DNA from 3 places in the Streptomyces sp. NPDC033136 genome. Region 1 is predicted to be linked to each of the others. Evidence: riboswitches for the same ligand, from Rfam matches in the RefSeq annotation. Region 1 holds a riboswitch; each other region holds the start of a gene.
What was found. A riboswitch is a leader RNA that binds a small molecule or an ion and turns the genes downstream of it on or off. The one in region 1 is predicted to bind cyclic di-AMP.

Region 1 (4,499 bases):
CGACTCGTCGGAGACCTGCTCGTAGAAGCTGACGAGGCGATCGGCGTCATCAACGGTGATGGGCCGGATGCGCGCGGTGCCACCGTCGCGCAGCACCACGTCGGCTTCCCAGTGGGCGGGATACTCATGCCGGTCCGGCGAGGTCTGCATGGGCCCCAGAGTACGGCTAGCGCCTGACAACGGCGCGAGGCAGTCTGTGGAGGGCGTCAGTCGGGTCGAGGCCGCGATCCGACGGCACCTCCGGAGCGGAACGCGAGGACCGCTCCGGGTGGCTTCACGATGTGGGAAACTGGTCTAGACAACCTGAACACCGAAGGGCAGCAACACATGGCTGAGCGCCGCGTCAACGTCGGCTGGGCCGAGGGTCTCCACGCCCGCCCCGCCTCCATCTTCGTCCGAGCCGCCACGGCCGCAGGCGTCCCGGTGACGATCGCCAAGGCTGACGGCAACCCCGTTAACGCGGCCTCCATGCTGGCCGTCCTGGGCCTGGGCGCCCAGGGTGGCGAGGAGATCGTCCTCGCCTCCGACGCCGAGGGCGCGGACGCCGCCCTGGACCGGCTGGCCAAGCTGGTCTCCGAGGGTCTCGAGGAACTGCCTGAGACCGTCTGATACGCGGTGCGCCTATTCGGGCGCACACGGAAGGGCTCGTCCGAATTCATCGGGCGAGCCCTTCGCCATTACCGAGGCCGGTTGATTATCCGTGCCGGGGCAGCAGGAAATAAGCCCCCTGGAATTCCCTGCTCTTTGTATACGGCTGTCGTGTTAATGTCGCAGGCTCGCCGTGTTTACGGGATGTTGCGAGTTCCTCACACGCTCGGTGCGCTCGCCTCCCTCAGCGGCGGAGCCGAAGCGCAGGCGGTGCGCGGCCGTCGCGCGCTCGGTGTGCAGCGCCGTGACCGCCCGCGCGCGCTCGCCGTCCCCGCGCGCCACCGCGTCCACGATCGCGCCGTGCTCCGTCCACGACTCCACGGGGCTGGCCGGCACGTCCACGGCGTACATCCAGGCGATCTTGTGACGGAGCTGGGTGAGCATCGAGGTCAGAGCGGGGCTGCCGGAGGCCTGGGCGAGCGTCTCGTGGAACCAGCCGTCCAGGGAGCGCAGGTCGTCGCTGCTGCCCCGGCGGGCGCGCTCCTGGCCGAGCCGGACCAGCCCGCGCAGGACCTTCAAATGCGCCTCGGTGCGGCGCTGGGCGGCCCGGGCGGCACCGAGCGGCTCCAGCAGCATGCGCATCTCCAGCAGGTCGGCGGCCTCCTGCTCGGTGGGTTCGGCGACGCACGCGCCCGCGTGCCGCCGGGTCACCACGAAGCCCTCGGCCTCCAGGGTGCGCAGGGCCTCCCGGACGGGGACGCGCGAGACGCCGTAGCGGCGCGCGAGGAGTTCCTCGGTGAGCCGGCTGCCGCGCGCGTGGACACCCGCGACGATGTCGTCCCGGATGGCCGTGCACACCGAGTGCGCGGGAATACGCATGACCGACCTCCGTTTAATCCCCGTGAAACGTCGACGAGTGACGCGTGTTCCGTGACTCTATTGCAATGAGCCGGAATTTCCGACGGCAGCCCGGAATCCAGGGATATTTTTTGGACAACCGGCCGCCATGAACGCCGAAAGCCCCGGCTCGTGGAGCCGGGGCCTCGCGGAAACGGAGCGGTGTGCCCGTCAGAGGTTCACGCCGTGCGAGCGGAGATAGGCGACGGGGTCCATGTCCGAGCCGTACTCGGGGCTCGTGCGCGCCTCGAAGTGCAGGTGCGCGCCGGTGACGTTGCCGGTGGCGCCGGACAGGCCGATCTGCTGACCGGGGGTGACCTGCTGACCCACCGAGACGCCGACGGACGACAGGTGGCCGTACTGGGTGTACGTCCCGTCGTTCATCTTGATGACGACCTGGTTGCCGTAGGAACCACCCCAGCCGGCCTCGACGACCGTGCCCATGCCGACGGCTTGGACGGCGGTGCCGCTGGCGGCGTGGAAGTCGACGCCGGTGTGGCTGCCGGAGGACCAGACGGCGCCGCCGGCCTTGTAGCCGGTGGAGACGTACGAGCCCGCGATCGGGGACACGAAGGTGTTGAGGCGCTTGCGCTCGGCCTCACGGGCCGCGCGCTCCTTGGCCTCGCGGGCCTTCTCAGCCGCCTCCTTGGCCTTCTTGGCCGCCTCGGCGGCCCGCTCGCGGGCGGCCTCCTCGGCCTTCTTCTTGGCGGCGGCCTCTTCGGCCGCCTGCTTCTGGGCGAGAGCCTGCGCGTCGATCTGCTGGGCGACGGTGTCGCCCATGGTGACGACGGGTGTGAGGCCGGTCTGCTCGGGAGCGGGCTCGGCGGCGAAAGCGGCCGGGGCGGCCACACTGCCGATGACGCCGGTGGTGGCGAGGGCCGCGACGCCCGCCGCGCGGGCCGTGCCGCGCTGGATCCTGCTGGGACGACGGTGCTTCCCGGTGGCGCGCGTGAACGCCATGTGGTGGCTGGTCCTTTCCTTCCCTCTCGCCTACCGGGTTAGCTGACGGGTTCGGAGCAGGAAGGTCTCCTACGGACCCCCTCGCGGCTCGCGCGGGCGTCCGATTCACCCCAGGGACTGCGGTTGGGTCCCCGGCTCCCCTGGCTCGCGCCGTACGGGGACTCGGCGATGACTGTCCGGTGCCGCGGGTGCGGCGCACTGCCTGACGAACAGCCCGGATGACGCTAAGCGGCGGCACTTTCAATTCCCAAACGAATCCCGGCTTTTGTAGCGCATCCCACAGGGCAGACAGGCAACCTCCGTATCAATTCGGGCATAAAGGAGCCCTGGCGCCTTGGAAGACAACCAGGGCTCCTCCGCACGCGTGCCCTACTCGGCGGCGACGACCGCGACTTCGCCGATGCCGAGGGCCTCGACCGGGCCCTGGATCTGCGCCGCGTCACCGACGAGGACGGTCACCAGACGGTCCACCGGGAAGGCGCTGACGGCCGCCGCGGTGGCCTCCACGGTGCCGGTCGCGGCGAGCTGCCGGTACAGCGTGGCCTGGTAGTCGTCCGGCAGGTGCTGCTCGACCTGGTCCGCCAGCGTGCTCGCGACGGCCGCCGCCGTCTCGTACTTCAGCGGCGCCACGCCGACCAGGTTCTGCACGGCGACGTCCCGCTCGGCGTCGGTCAGGCCCTCGGCGGCGAGGGTGCGCAGCACCGTCCAGAGGTCCTGCAGGGCCGGTCCGGTGTTGGGCGTGTCCACGGAGCCGCTGATGGCCAGCATCGAGGCACCGGTCCCGTCCGGGGCGGACCTGAGGACCTGGGCGAACGAGCGCACGCCGTAGGTGTAGCCCTTCTCCTCGCGCAGGACGCGGTCCAGGCGGGAGGTGAGGGTGCCGCCGAGGCAGTACGTGCCGAGCACCTGGGCGGGCCACACCCGGTCGTGCCGGTCCGGGCCGACGCGGCCGATCAGCACCTGCGTCTGGACGGCGCCCGGGCGGTCCACGATGACGACCCGGCCCGTGTCGTCGGCGGTGACCGGCGGCACCGGGCGCGGCTCGGCCGAGGAGCCGGTCCACGACCCCAGGGTGTCGCCGAGCAGGGCGTCGAGGTCGATGCCGGTGAGGTCGCCGACGACCACGGCAGTGGCCGTGGCGGGCCTGACGTGCTTCTCGTAGAAGGCGCGTACGGCCGCGGAGTCGATCGCGGCGACCGTCTCCTCGGTGCCCTGCCGGGGCCTCGACATGCGCGAGCCCGCCGGGAACAGTTCCTTGGAGAGCTCCTTGGCGGCACGGCGGGAGGGGTTGGCCAGCTCGTGCGGGATCTCGTCGAGGCGGTTGCGGACCAGTCGCTCGACCTCGCTGTCCGCGAACGCGGGAGCCCTGAGGGCGTCGGCGATCAGGCCGAGTCCCTTGGCGAGCCGGGAGGCCGGTACCTCCAGGCTGAGCCGGACACCGGGGTGGTCGGCGTGTGCGTCGAGGGTGGCGCCGGCGCGCTCCAGCTCGGCGGCGAACTCCTCGGCGGAGTGCTTGTCGGTGCCCTCCGAGAAGGCCCGCGCCATGATCGTGGCCACACCGTCGAGGCCGGCCGGCTCGGCCTCCAGGGGCGCGTCCAGCAGCACCTCCACGGCGACGACCTGCTGTCCGGGGCGGTGGCAGCGCAACAGCGTCAGGCCGTTGCCGAGCGTGCCGCGCTCGGGGGCCGGGAAGGCCCAGGGCCGGGCCTCGCCCGCCTGCGGCCGGGGGTGGAAATCCATCGTGGCGAGCTCGGTCACTTGGCCGCCTCCTCGTTCTCGTCGCCGGCCGCGGCTGCGGTGTCCTCGGCCTCGTCGGTCTCGTCGGCGACGGGCTCGTAGACGAGCACCGCGCGGTTGTCGGGGCGCAGGCGGGCCTTGGCGACCTCCTGGACCTCCTCCGCCGTGACCTCCAGCACGCGCTGGACGGCGGTCAGGGCGAGCTGCGGGTCGCCGAACAGCACGGCGTACCGGCACAGTTCGTCGGCGCGGCCCGCGACCGTGCCGAGCCGGTCCAGCCACTCGCGCTCCAACTGGGCCTGGGCGCGCTCCATCTC
Region 2 (4,499 bases), on a different contig from region 1:
CTCCCGGACCGCGACAGCTGGCGGCTGTCCCAGCTGCACGGCCGCTGGGGCGCCGAGTCCCGGCTGACGCGCTCGGCCCTCACCCACGGGGAGAAGGTCATCGGCAGCCGCCGCGGCCACACCTCCCACCAGCATCTGCCGTGGGTCGCCCTCGACACCGACGCCACCGAGGAGCGCGGCGAGGTCTACGGCTGCGCCCTCGGCTGGTCCGGGTCCTGGCGGATCGCCGTGGCACAGCTCCCGGACGGACGCGTGCAGATCACCGGCGGCGCCGGTTACGACGACTCGGGCCTGCTGACGCTGGGCACGGGGGAGTCGTACACGACCCCCGTCTTCGCCGGGCTCTGGAGCGACGGCGGCTTCGGCGGGGCGAGCCGTGCCTGGCACGCCTACCAGCGGGCCCACGTGATCCCGGACGCCGGCCAGGACCGGCCGGTGCTGTTCAACTCCTGGGAGGCCACCGAGTTCGACATCTCCGAGGAGCAGCAGCGGGTGCTGGCCGAGCGGGCGGCGGCCATGGGGGTCGAGCTGTTCGTGGTGGACGACGGCTGGTTCGGGGCGCGCACCAGCGACCGGGCCGGGCTCGGCGACTGGACACCGAACCCCGACCGCTTCCCCGGCGGGCTGGGGCCGCTCGCCGACCACGTGCACGGCCTCGGCATGCGGTTCGGGATCTGGGTCGAGCCCGAGATGGTCAATCCGGACAGCGAGCTGTACCGTACGCACCCCGACTGGGTGCAGTACCAACCGGGACGAAAGCGGACGGAGTTCCGCAATCAGCTCGTACTCAATCTGGCCCGTGAGGACGTCCAGGAGTACCTGTGGGAGCAGCTCGACAGGCTGCTCTCCGGCGCTCCGATCGACTACGTCAAGTGGGACTTCAACCGCTGCTTCACCGACGCCGGCTGGCCGGAGGACCCCTACCCGCAGCGGCTGTGGGTCGACCACGTCCGTGGCCTGTACGCCCTGCTGGACCGGCTGCGGGCCGCGCACCCGGGCGTGGCCTTCGAGTCATGCTCGGGCGGTGGCGGGCGGATCGACCTCGGGGTGCTGAGCCGCACGGACCAGGTGTGGACGTCGGACAACACCGACCCGCTCGACCGGCTCGCCATCCAGCACGGATTCAGTCAGATCCACCCGGCCCGGGTCATGGCCGCCTGGGTCACCGACAGTCCGAACGCCATGCTCAACCACCGGGCCAGCTCCCTGCGGTTCCGGTTCGTCAGCGCCATGGCCGGGGTGCTCGGCGTCGGCGGCGACCTCACGAAGTGGACGGAGGAGGAACTCGCCGAGGCGCGGCAGTGGGTGGGGCTCTACAAGGAGATCCGGCCCGTGGTGCAGCGCGGCGACCTGTATCGGCTGAGGCCCCCGGAGGGCGGCCTCAGTGCGGTGCAGTACGTCCTCGGTGACGAGACCGTCGTCCTCGCCTGGCTCCAGGCGCAGCGCTACGGCGAGCCCGTGCCGGCGCTCAGGCTGCGCGGCATCGACCCGGCAGCAACGTACGAATGCCTCGAAACGGGCGAAGTTCACCGGGGTGCCGTGCTGCGGCATCACGGACTGCGGGTCGGGTTGCACGGGGACCTGGACGCCACCGTCGTCCGCCTTAAGCGGAAGTAGCCCTTCTGTCCGAATGGAGTGTTTCCCATCCTTTCGCCATAACGTGCCCCGATCGTAAAGAAGATGAGATCGGGGTGCGTGACCATCGTCATATTCGTGACGATGCGTTGTCGCCATGTTCACGTAATTCTGGCGATATTCAGGGTGGTTGAGCAAAGCGGGAGATCGCTGATCCACGCTCGGTGACGGCGAATGTGCCGACGCGTCAAGAAAAAAGCCGTCACAGGAAACCGCAAGCTTGTCCCATTGCGTCTTGGTCGCTTACGTTCCACACCCATCCGGACGGACGCCTAATCCTGCCGCCGCCCGGAGCCCCACACACTGACCCGACGTACGGCAGGAGCGGGGGACCCACAGGTAAGACGCCTGTTCCGGTTCCCGGAACGGCTTGGGGTTAAGCCGCGCCTCGGCGCGGCCGGGCATCTCCAGCTCGCACCCGACAGCTCACCTCGCAGGCGACGGAGAGGAATTCGCCATGCCCGCGAAGGGTAAGCACCGCCGCCCCAAGACCCAGCGTTTCACCCGCTCCATCGCCGCCGCCGGAACCGGCGGGGCCGCTCTCGCCCTTCCGCTCATGGGGGCCGCCGGAGCCCACGCCGCCACCGGCCAGTCGGCTCCGGAAAAGGCCGTCCAGTCCGCTCCGGCCGCCGAGAAGAAGGCCGCCGAAAAGGCCACGGGCGCTCGCACCTACACGGTGAAGGCCGGCGACTACCTCGCGAAGATCGCCGACGACCAGAACGTCAGCGGCGGCTGGAAGAAGCTCTACTCGGACAACCGGGACGCCGTCGGCGACGACCCGTCGCTGATCCACCCGGGCCTGAAGCTCTCCCTCGGCAAGAAGGCGGCGACGAGCGCGCCCAAGGCGCCGTCCGCGCCGAAGGCCTCGGCCGAGCGCCAGGCCGAGAAGCCGTCCTCCTCCTCCGAGTCGTCCGCGAAGGCGGACACCGCCGCGAAGCCGGCCGCCGCCAAGCCGGCCGCCAAGCCCGCGGCGGAGAGCAACTCCAGCGGCTACAGCTCCCCGGTGGCCGGTGCCACCGTCGGCACCCCGTACCGCATGTCCGGCAGCATGTGGTCCAGCGGCTACCACACCGGTGTCGACTTCGTCGTCCCGACCGGCACCTCGCTCAAGGCCGTCGGCGCGGGCACGGTCGTCTCCGCCGGCTGGGGCGGCGCGTACGGCAACCAGGTCGTCATCCGTCTCGCCGACGGCAGCTACGCCCAGTACGCCCACCTGTCCCAGCTCTCCGTCTCGGCCGGCCAGACCGTGGCCGCCGGGCAGCAGATCGGCCTGTCCGGTGCGACCGGCAACGTCACCGGTCCGCACCTGCACTTCGAGATCCGCACCACGCCGGACTACGGCTCGGACGTGGACCCGGTCGCCTACCTGCGCTCGCACGGCGTCTCCGTCGGCTGACCGGCCGACAGCACCACCTGCCTGACACGCGACCGAAGGCCGGACCCCGATTCCCGGGTCCGGCCTTCGGTCGCGTGCGCCTCCGCCGATCCCCAAGGGATCGACAGCGGGCGGCAGTTGGGACAGAGTGATCCCGACCGGAGTGCAAGCGCTTTCTGGAGCTTCCAGACGGATCCCGAGGAGCTGTGTCCCGTGCCGACCACCCGCAGAGCGTTCACCACCCTGGCAGCCGGAGCCGCCCTGGCGGCGCTCGCCCCGGCGGCGACCGCGCACGCCGAGCCCCGTCACCGCCGTCTCATCGCCCACGACGACTTCCGCCACGGCCTCACGCAGTGGGTGACCGAACTCCAGGACGGCGGCACCGTGACCGCCTCCCGCGGCGTGCTGGAGATCGACGTACCGAGCGGGGCGACCGTGTGGTTCACACGGCGGCTCGAAGGGCCGTACGTCCTCGAGTACACCGCCACGCCCGTCTCCGCCGGCGGGGTCAACGACCGGGTCTCGGACCTCAACAACTTCTGGAACGCGACCGACGTCCGCTCCCCGGACGATCTCTTCGCCACACCACGCGGTGGCGCCCTCGCCGAGTACGACCACCTCGCGATGTATTACGCCGGCTACGGAGCCAACTACAACACCACGACCCGGCTGCGCCGTTACGTCGGCGAGCCCGGCGTCCGCCCCCTGGTGTACGACTACACCGAGCCGTTGCTGGTCCCGAACGAGCCGAACCGGGTCCGGATCGTCTCCGACGGATCCACGGTCAGGTGGTGGAACAACGGGCGGCTCGTCTTCGACCACACCGACCCGCAGCCCTACACGGGCGGCCACTTCGCCTTCCGGACGGTGTGGAGCCATTTCCGGATCACCGGATTCCGGGTCTGGCGGCTCACCCCGAAACATCCCTGACAAGCTGCGTATTCCGGAGTTGGCGAACGCTTGGGGAGTGGCTTATCTCACCACTCGTCAACCCCTTCCTACGGTCGCGTAAGTCACATTGGAAGGTGAATCATGAGCGGCTGTGGCAGACGATTCGAAGAGTGACAGCAGAGCAGTGATCGGGTCGTACGTGGCGGTGGGGGACAGCTTCACCGAGGGCGTCGGTGATCCCGGCCCCGACGGGGCGTTCGTCGGCTGGGCCGACCGGTTCGCCGTCCTGCTCGCCGACCGCAGGCCCGAGGGCGACTTCCGGTACACCAACCTCGCCGTGCGCGGGAAACTCCTCGACCAGATCGTGGCGGACCAGGTTCCGCGGGCCGTCGAGATGGCCCCGGACCTCGTCTCGTTCTGCGCCGGGGGCAACGACATCATCCGGCCCGGCACCGACCCGGACGAGGTGGCCGGGCGCTTCGAGCGGGCCCTGGTCCAGCTCACCGCCGTGGCCGGCACGGTCATGGTGACGACCGGGTTCGACACCCGTGGCGTGCCCGTGCTCAAGCATCTGCGGGGCAAGATCGCCACGTACAAC
Region 3 (4,499 bases), on a different contig from region 1:
TTGTCGAAGGCGAACACCGACACCGAGCAGGCCCGCAGCAGTTCGCCGGTGTCGAGGCTCAGGCCGGGGCGCACGATCGCGCCCTGCGCGTCCGAGACGCCGAGCCCGATCGCCCGGCCCTGGCCCAACGGGCCCCGCTCGTAGGGCAGGAAGCCGACCGGCTCCAGCCCTTCGTAGACCACCGCGACCCGGGCCCGCGGCCTCACCCGGCCGACGGCTTCGGTGAACTCCGGCTCCATGAAAGGGTTGCGCGGTGCCCGCGAGGCGGCGCGCAGCGCGCGCCAGCGCTCCCTTTCCGCTTCGCCGAGCTCCCCGGGCCCAGCCACACGTATGCGCCCACTGCTCAACCTGACCCCCCGATCAAGTCCCCCCTGGACACTGGGAAGGTACCGCCCGAGACGCCCCCACGGGTAGGTAGCGGACCATCTTGTTGCCAACTGGTGCAGAGGCCTTCAACCGGGCAATCGGCGTCCACCGCGCGATGAAACGAGAGGGCGCGTTGTCCGTATTCTCTGATCATGGCCGCACCCATCGCATATTCACTCATCGCCACCGACCTGGACGGGACGCTGCTGCGCGGCGACGACACCCTGTCCGACCGGTCCCTCGCCGCGCTCCGGCGGGTGGCGGACGCCGGTGCCCAGCACCTCGTGGTGACGGGCCGGCCGGCACCCAGAGTGCGGCCGCTGCTGGACGACCTCCGGTGCACGGGGCTCGCGGTGTGCGGGCAGGGCGCGCAGGTGTACGACGCCGGTGCGGACCGCCTGCTGTGGTCGATCACCCTGGACCGGGAGCTGGCCGAGACCGCCCTCGGCAAGATCGAGGCCGAGGTGGGGCAGGTGTATGCGGCAGTCGACCAGGACGGCGTCGACGGGCTCACGCTGATCGAGCCGGGCTATCTCATGCCGCACCCGACCCTGCCCGCGGTACGGGTCGACCGGCGCGACGAGCTGTGGGGCGCGCCGATCAGCAAGGTGCTGCTGCGCCACTCCTACCTGACGGACGACGAACTGGCGGCGACGGCCCGCTCGGTGGTCGGCTCCCTGGCGACGGTGACGATGTCGGGGCCCGGCACGGTCGAACTCCAGCCGTGCGGTGTCACCAAGGCGACGGGCCTGGCGCTGGCCGCCGAGCACCTGGGGCTGCGGCCTGCGGACACGATCGCCTTCGGTGACATGCCCAACGACATCCCGATGTTCGACTGGGCCGCGCACGGCGTGGCGATGGCCAACGCCCATCCCGAACTCAAGGCCGTGGCCGACGAGGTCACCTCGTCGAACGAGGACGACGGCATCGCCGTCGTCCTCGAGCGACTGCTGGGCGGGACGGCTCAGTACGGGCCGTTGACGTTGTCGATCGAGCCGTAGCGGTCGGCCGCGTAGTTGCAGGCCGCCGTGATGTTGGCGACCGGGTCGTACGGGTCGTAGGGGGTGCCGGACACGTGGTAGGCGGCGAAGGTCGGGTCGATGACCTGGAGCAGCCCCTTGGACGGGGTGCCCTTGGCGGCGTTCGAGTCCCAGTTGTTGATCGCCAGGGGGTTGCCGGACGACTCGCGCATGATGTTGCGGTGGATGCCCTCGTACGAGCCCGGGATCCCCTTCTGCGCCATGATGTCCAGCGCCTCGCGGATCCAGCCGTCCAGGTTGTTCGCGTAGGTCTTCGCGGAGACCTGGGTGGCCTGGGCGCCGCCGGCGGGCTTCGCGGCCGGCTTGGCGGGGGCGGAGGACTGGGTCGCCTTCTTCTTCACGGCGCCCGCCTTGGCCGTCTTCACCTTCAGCTTCAGACCCGGGTGGATCAGCTTCGGGTCGTCTCCGACAGCGGCGCGGTTGTCCTTGTAGAGCTGCTTCCAGCCGCCCGACACGTCGTACTTGCCGGCGATGCGGTAGAGCGTGTCGCCCTTGGTCACGGTGTACGTGAGGGACTTGAGGGCCTTGGCGGGCTGGGCCGCCTGCGGCACGGACTGGGCGGCGGTGCTCTGGGGTTCGGCGGCGCTCGCCTGCGTGGCGCCGAGGAGCGGAAGGGTCAGTGCCGCTCCGCCGGTGCCGGCGGCCACGACACGACGGGTGATCGGGTTGGTTCTGGGTCGACGGTGCTTACCTCGTCCGGGCATGGCGATGTTCCTCTCCGGCGCCTGCGAGGTGAGCTGTCGGGTTCGGGCCGGGAGGTGCCCGGCCGCGTACGGCGCTGTGCCGTGCGCGGCTTCACCCCGAGCCGTTCCGTCGTGCGGACCGGCGACTTACCTGGGTCCCCCGCTCCTGCCCTGCGTGAGTGAGTCGGTGTCTGTGGGGAGTCCGGGCGGTGGCAGGATTCGGCGTCCGCCGGACTGGGCCGGAACGTATGCGACAGCACATGTCGGGAACAAGCAGTGGAGTCACATATGGCGCTAGTCGACCTTGGTCGGGGGTAATGGGCCACTTGATCCTTTGCGTAAGCCAACGCTCAACTCGCCTGAACGGGACGGACGTACGGGCGCATGCCGGGTGGGACGGTGGAAGCGTGGGCGTGATTCAACTCACTGATCACACGCGCGTGGCGCAATGTCCGCCAAAGGGGATTCGCTTCCTCACCGGGGCAAATAGTGCATAGTTCGCTACCTCTGGGTAAGTCGATAAATATCCCCTCTTATGGGCTGATCGAAAACATAACGGTCGTGATCGGATACCACCCGCCCTGTAACCATGGGCGCTGGCGGTGATCGAAACGTGACCGGATACGCTGACTCGAGTGAGGGCAGCGACCTATCGACAATCCGCGTAAGCACCGGCAGACACCAGCAGACAGGAGACCCCTCGTGACCGACGTCGGGCCGTTCGGGCTGAGCGTGCGGGACCAGGCTCTGGAAGCCGATGTCCAGGCCGGACTGGCGGCTGTCGAGGAAGGCTTGCTCGAGGCCACCAAGAGTGAGGTGCCCTTCATCACGGAGGCCGCCCAGCACCTGGTGCGGGCCGGCGGCAAGCGGTTCCGGCCGCTGCTCGTGATGCTCTCCGCCCAGTTCGGCGACCGGCACGCACCCGGGATCGTGCCCTCGGCCGTCGTCGTGGAGCTGACCCACCTCGCCACGCTGTACCACGACGACGTGATGGACGAGGCCGCCGTGCGCCGGGGCGTCGCGAGCGCGAATACCCGTTGGGGCAACTCCGTCGCGGTCCTCACCGGCGACTTCCTCTTCGCCCGCGCCTCGCACATCCTGGCCGATCTCGGCCCCGAGGCCGTGCGGGTGCAGGCCGAGGCCTTCGAGCGGCTCGTGACCGGGCAGATCCTGGAGACGGCCGGGCCGCAGGACGGCCGCGACCCCGTCGAGCACTACTTGGACGTGCTGGGCGGCAAGACCGGCTCACTGGTCGCGGTGTCGTGCCGCTTCGGCGCGATGATGTCCGGCGCCGACGACACGGTCGTGGACGTGCTGACCCAGTACGGCGAGCGGCTCGGCGTCGCCTTCCAGCTCGCGGACGACGTCCTGGACATCGCCTCCGACTCCCACGAGTCCGGCAAGACCCCCGGCACCGACCTGCGCGAGGGCATTCCCACGCTGCCGGTGCTCCGGCTGCGCGAGCGCGCCGCCCGGCTCGGGCTCGCGGACGACGTCGCCCTGTGCGAGCTGCTGGACTCCGACCTCACCGACGACGCCCGGCACGCCGAGGCCCTGCGTCTGCTGCGGGCCCACCCGGCGCTGGAGCAGGCCCGGCGGGACACCGTCCGCTACGCCCAGGACGCCGGCTCGGCGCTGGCGCCCCTGCCGGAATGTGCCGCGAAGGCAGCGCTGGTGGAACTGAGCGACGCGGTGGTGCACCGGGCCGGCTAGGGCCTCCTGCCCGCCCGACCCCTACGGGTCGGAGGAGAAGCCGCCCTTCCGTGTCATACCCCAGCAGTACGCGGAGTTGAGTCCGGGGTCTGACGTATCTCCCTGGCCGATTTGGTCAGATGGAAACCAGGGAAAACACCACCCCTCACCTGTTCGGGTGAGAATGGCGGCTCTGGGACGAGTGCGTGGACGACACGGACAGCCGCCGCCGACCATGGAGGTAGGGCACACATGGCACCGTACGCATCCGACGACAGCACGACCGGCGGGGAGGTCGACGAGCAGCGCTCCGGGCGGCGCAAAGCCGCGCGATACGTCGTCCCGGTCACGGTGATGGGGGTGGCGGCCGCGACGATCGGGCTGGTCCCCGCACTCGCCGACTCCGGTGACCCCGACCTCCCGAAGATCACCGCCCAGCAACTCATCGAGAAGGTCGCCCAGTCCGACGTCGAGCAGCTGTCCGGCACGGTGAAGATCAGCACCGACCTGGGCCTGCCCAACCTCGGCGGCCTGGAGTCCGCCCTGATGTCCGGTGCCGCGGGCCAGGGCGAGGGCGGCTCCTCCGCCGACCCGAAGGCCAGACTCACCGAACTGGCCTCCGGCACCCACACCTTGCGCGTCGCCGCCGACGGCCCGGACCGGCAGAAGCTGTCGCTGCTGGAGAACGCGGCCGAGTACAGCATCGTCCACAACGGCA

Region 2: another riboswitch for cyclic di-AMP. It lies ahead of ACZ5TL_RS04885 (LysM peptidoglycan-binding domain-containing M23 family metallopeptidase); the one in region 1 lies ahead of ACZ5TL_RS37555 (M23 family metallopeptidase).
Region 3: another riboswitch for cyclic di-AMP. It lies ahead of ACZ5TL_RS31800 (transglycosylase SLT domain-containing protein); the one in region 1 lies ahead of ACZ5TL_RS37555 (M23 family metallopeptidase).

The regions. Positions count from the first base shown of each region.
Region 1 is NZ_JBVIPD010000036.1:18,230-22,728, reverse strand. Features, by position in the region: gene ACZ5TL_RS37570 (bifunctional acetate--CoA ligase family protein/GNAT family N-acetyltransferase) at 1-150, opposite strand, end outside; gene ACZ5TL_RS37565 (HPr family phosphocarrier protein) at 328-609, shown strand; gene ACZ5TL_RS37560 (GntR family transcriptional regulator) at 763-1,467, opposite strand; gene ACZ5TL_RS37555 (M23 family metallopeptidase) at 1,657-2,445, opposite strand; cyclic di-AMP (ydaO/yuaA leader) riboswitch at 2,458-2,623, opposite strand; gene ACZ5TL_RS37550 (M16 family metallopeptidase) at 2,815-4,203, opposite strand; gene ACZ5TL_RS37545 (M16 family metallopeptidase) at 4,200-4,499, opposite strand, start outside.
Region 2 is NZ_JBVIPD010000002.1:379,728-384,226, forward strand. Features, by position in the region: gene ACZ5TL_RS04880 (alpha-galactosidase) at 1-1,617, shown strand, start outside; cyclic di-AMP (ydaO/yuaA leader) riboswitch at 1,934-2,088, shown strand; gene ACZ5TL_RS04885 (LysM peptidoglycan-binding domain-containing M23 family metallopeptidase) at 2,093-3,031, shown strand; gene ACZ5TL_RS04890 (DUF6250 domain-containing protein) at 3,224-3,940, shown strand; gene ACZ5TL_RS04895 (SGNH/GDSL hydrolase family protein) at 4,086-4,499, shown strand, end outside.
Region 3 is NZ_JBVIPD010000023.1:60,507-65,005, forward strand. Features, by position in the region: gene ACZ5TL_RS31790 (GNAT family N-acetyltransferase) at 1-332, opposite strand, end outside; gene ACZ5TL_RS31795 (HAD family hydrolase) at 519-1,367, shown strand; gene ACZ5TL_RS31800 (transglycosylase SLT domain-containing protein) at 1,331-2,110, opposite strand; cyclic di-AMP (ydaO/yuaA leader) riboswitch at 2,114-2,289, opposite strand; gene ACZ5TL_RS31805 (polyprenyl synthetase family protein) at 2,792-3,802, shown strand; gene ACZ5TL_RS31810 (LolA family protein) at 4,034-4,499, shown strand, end outside.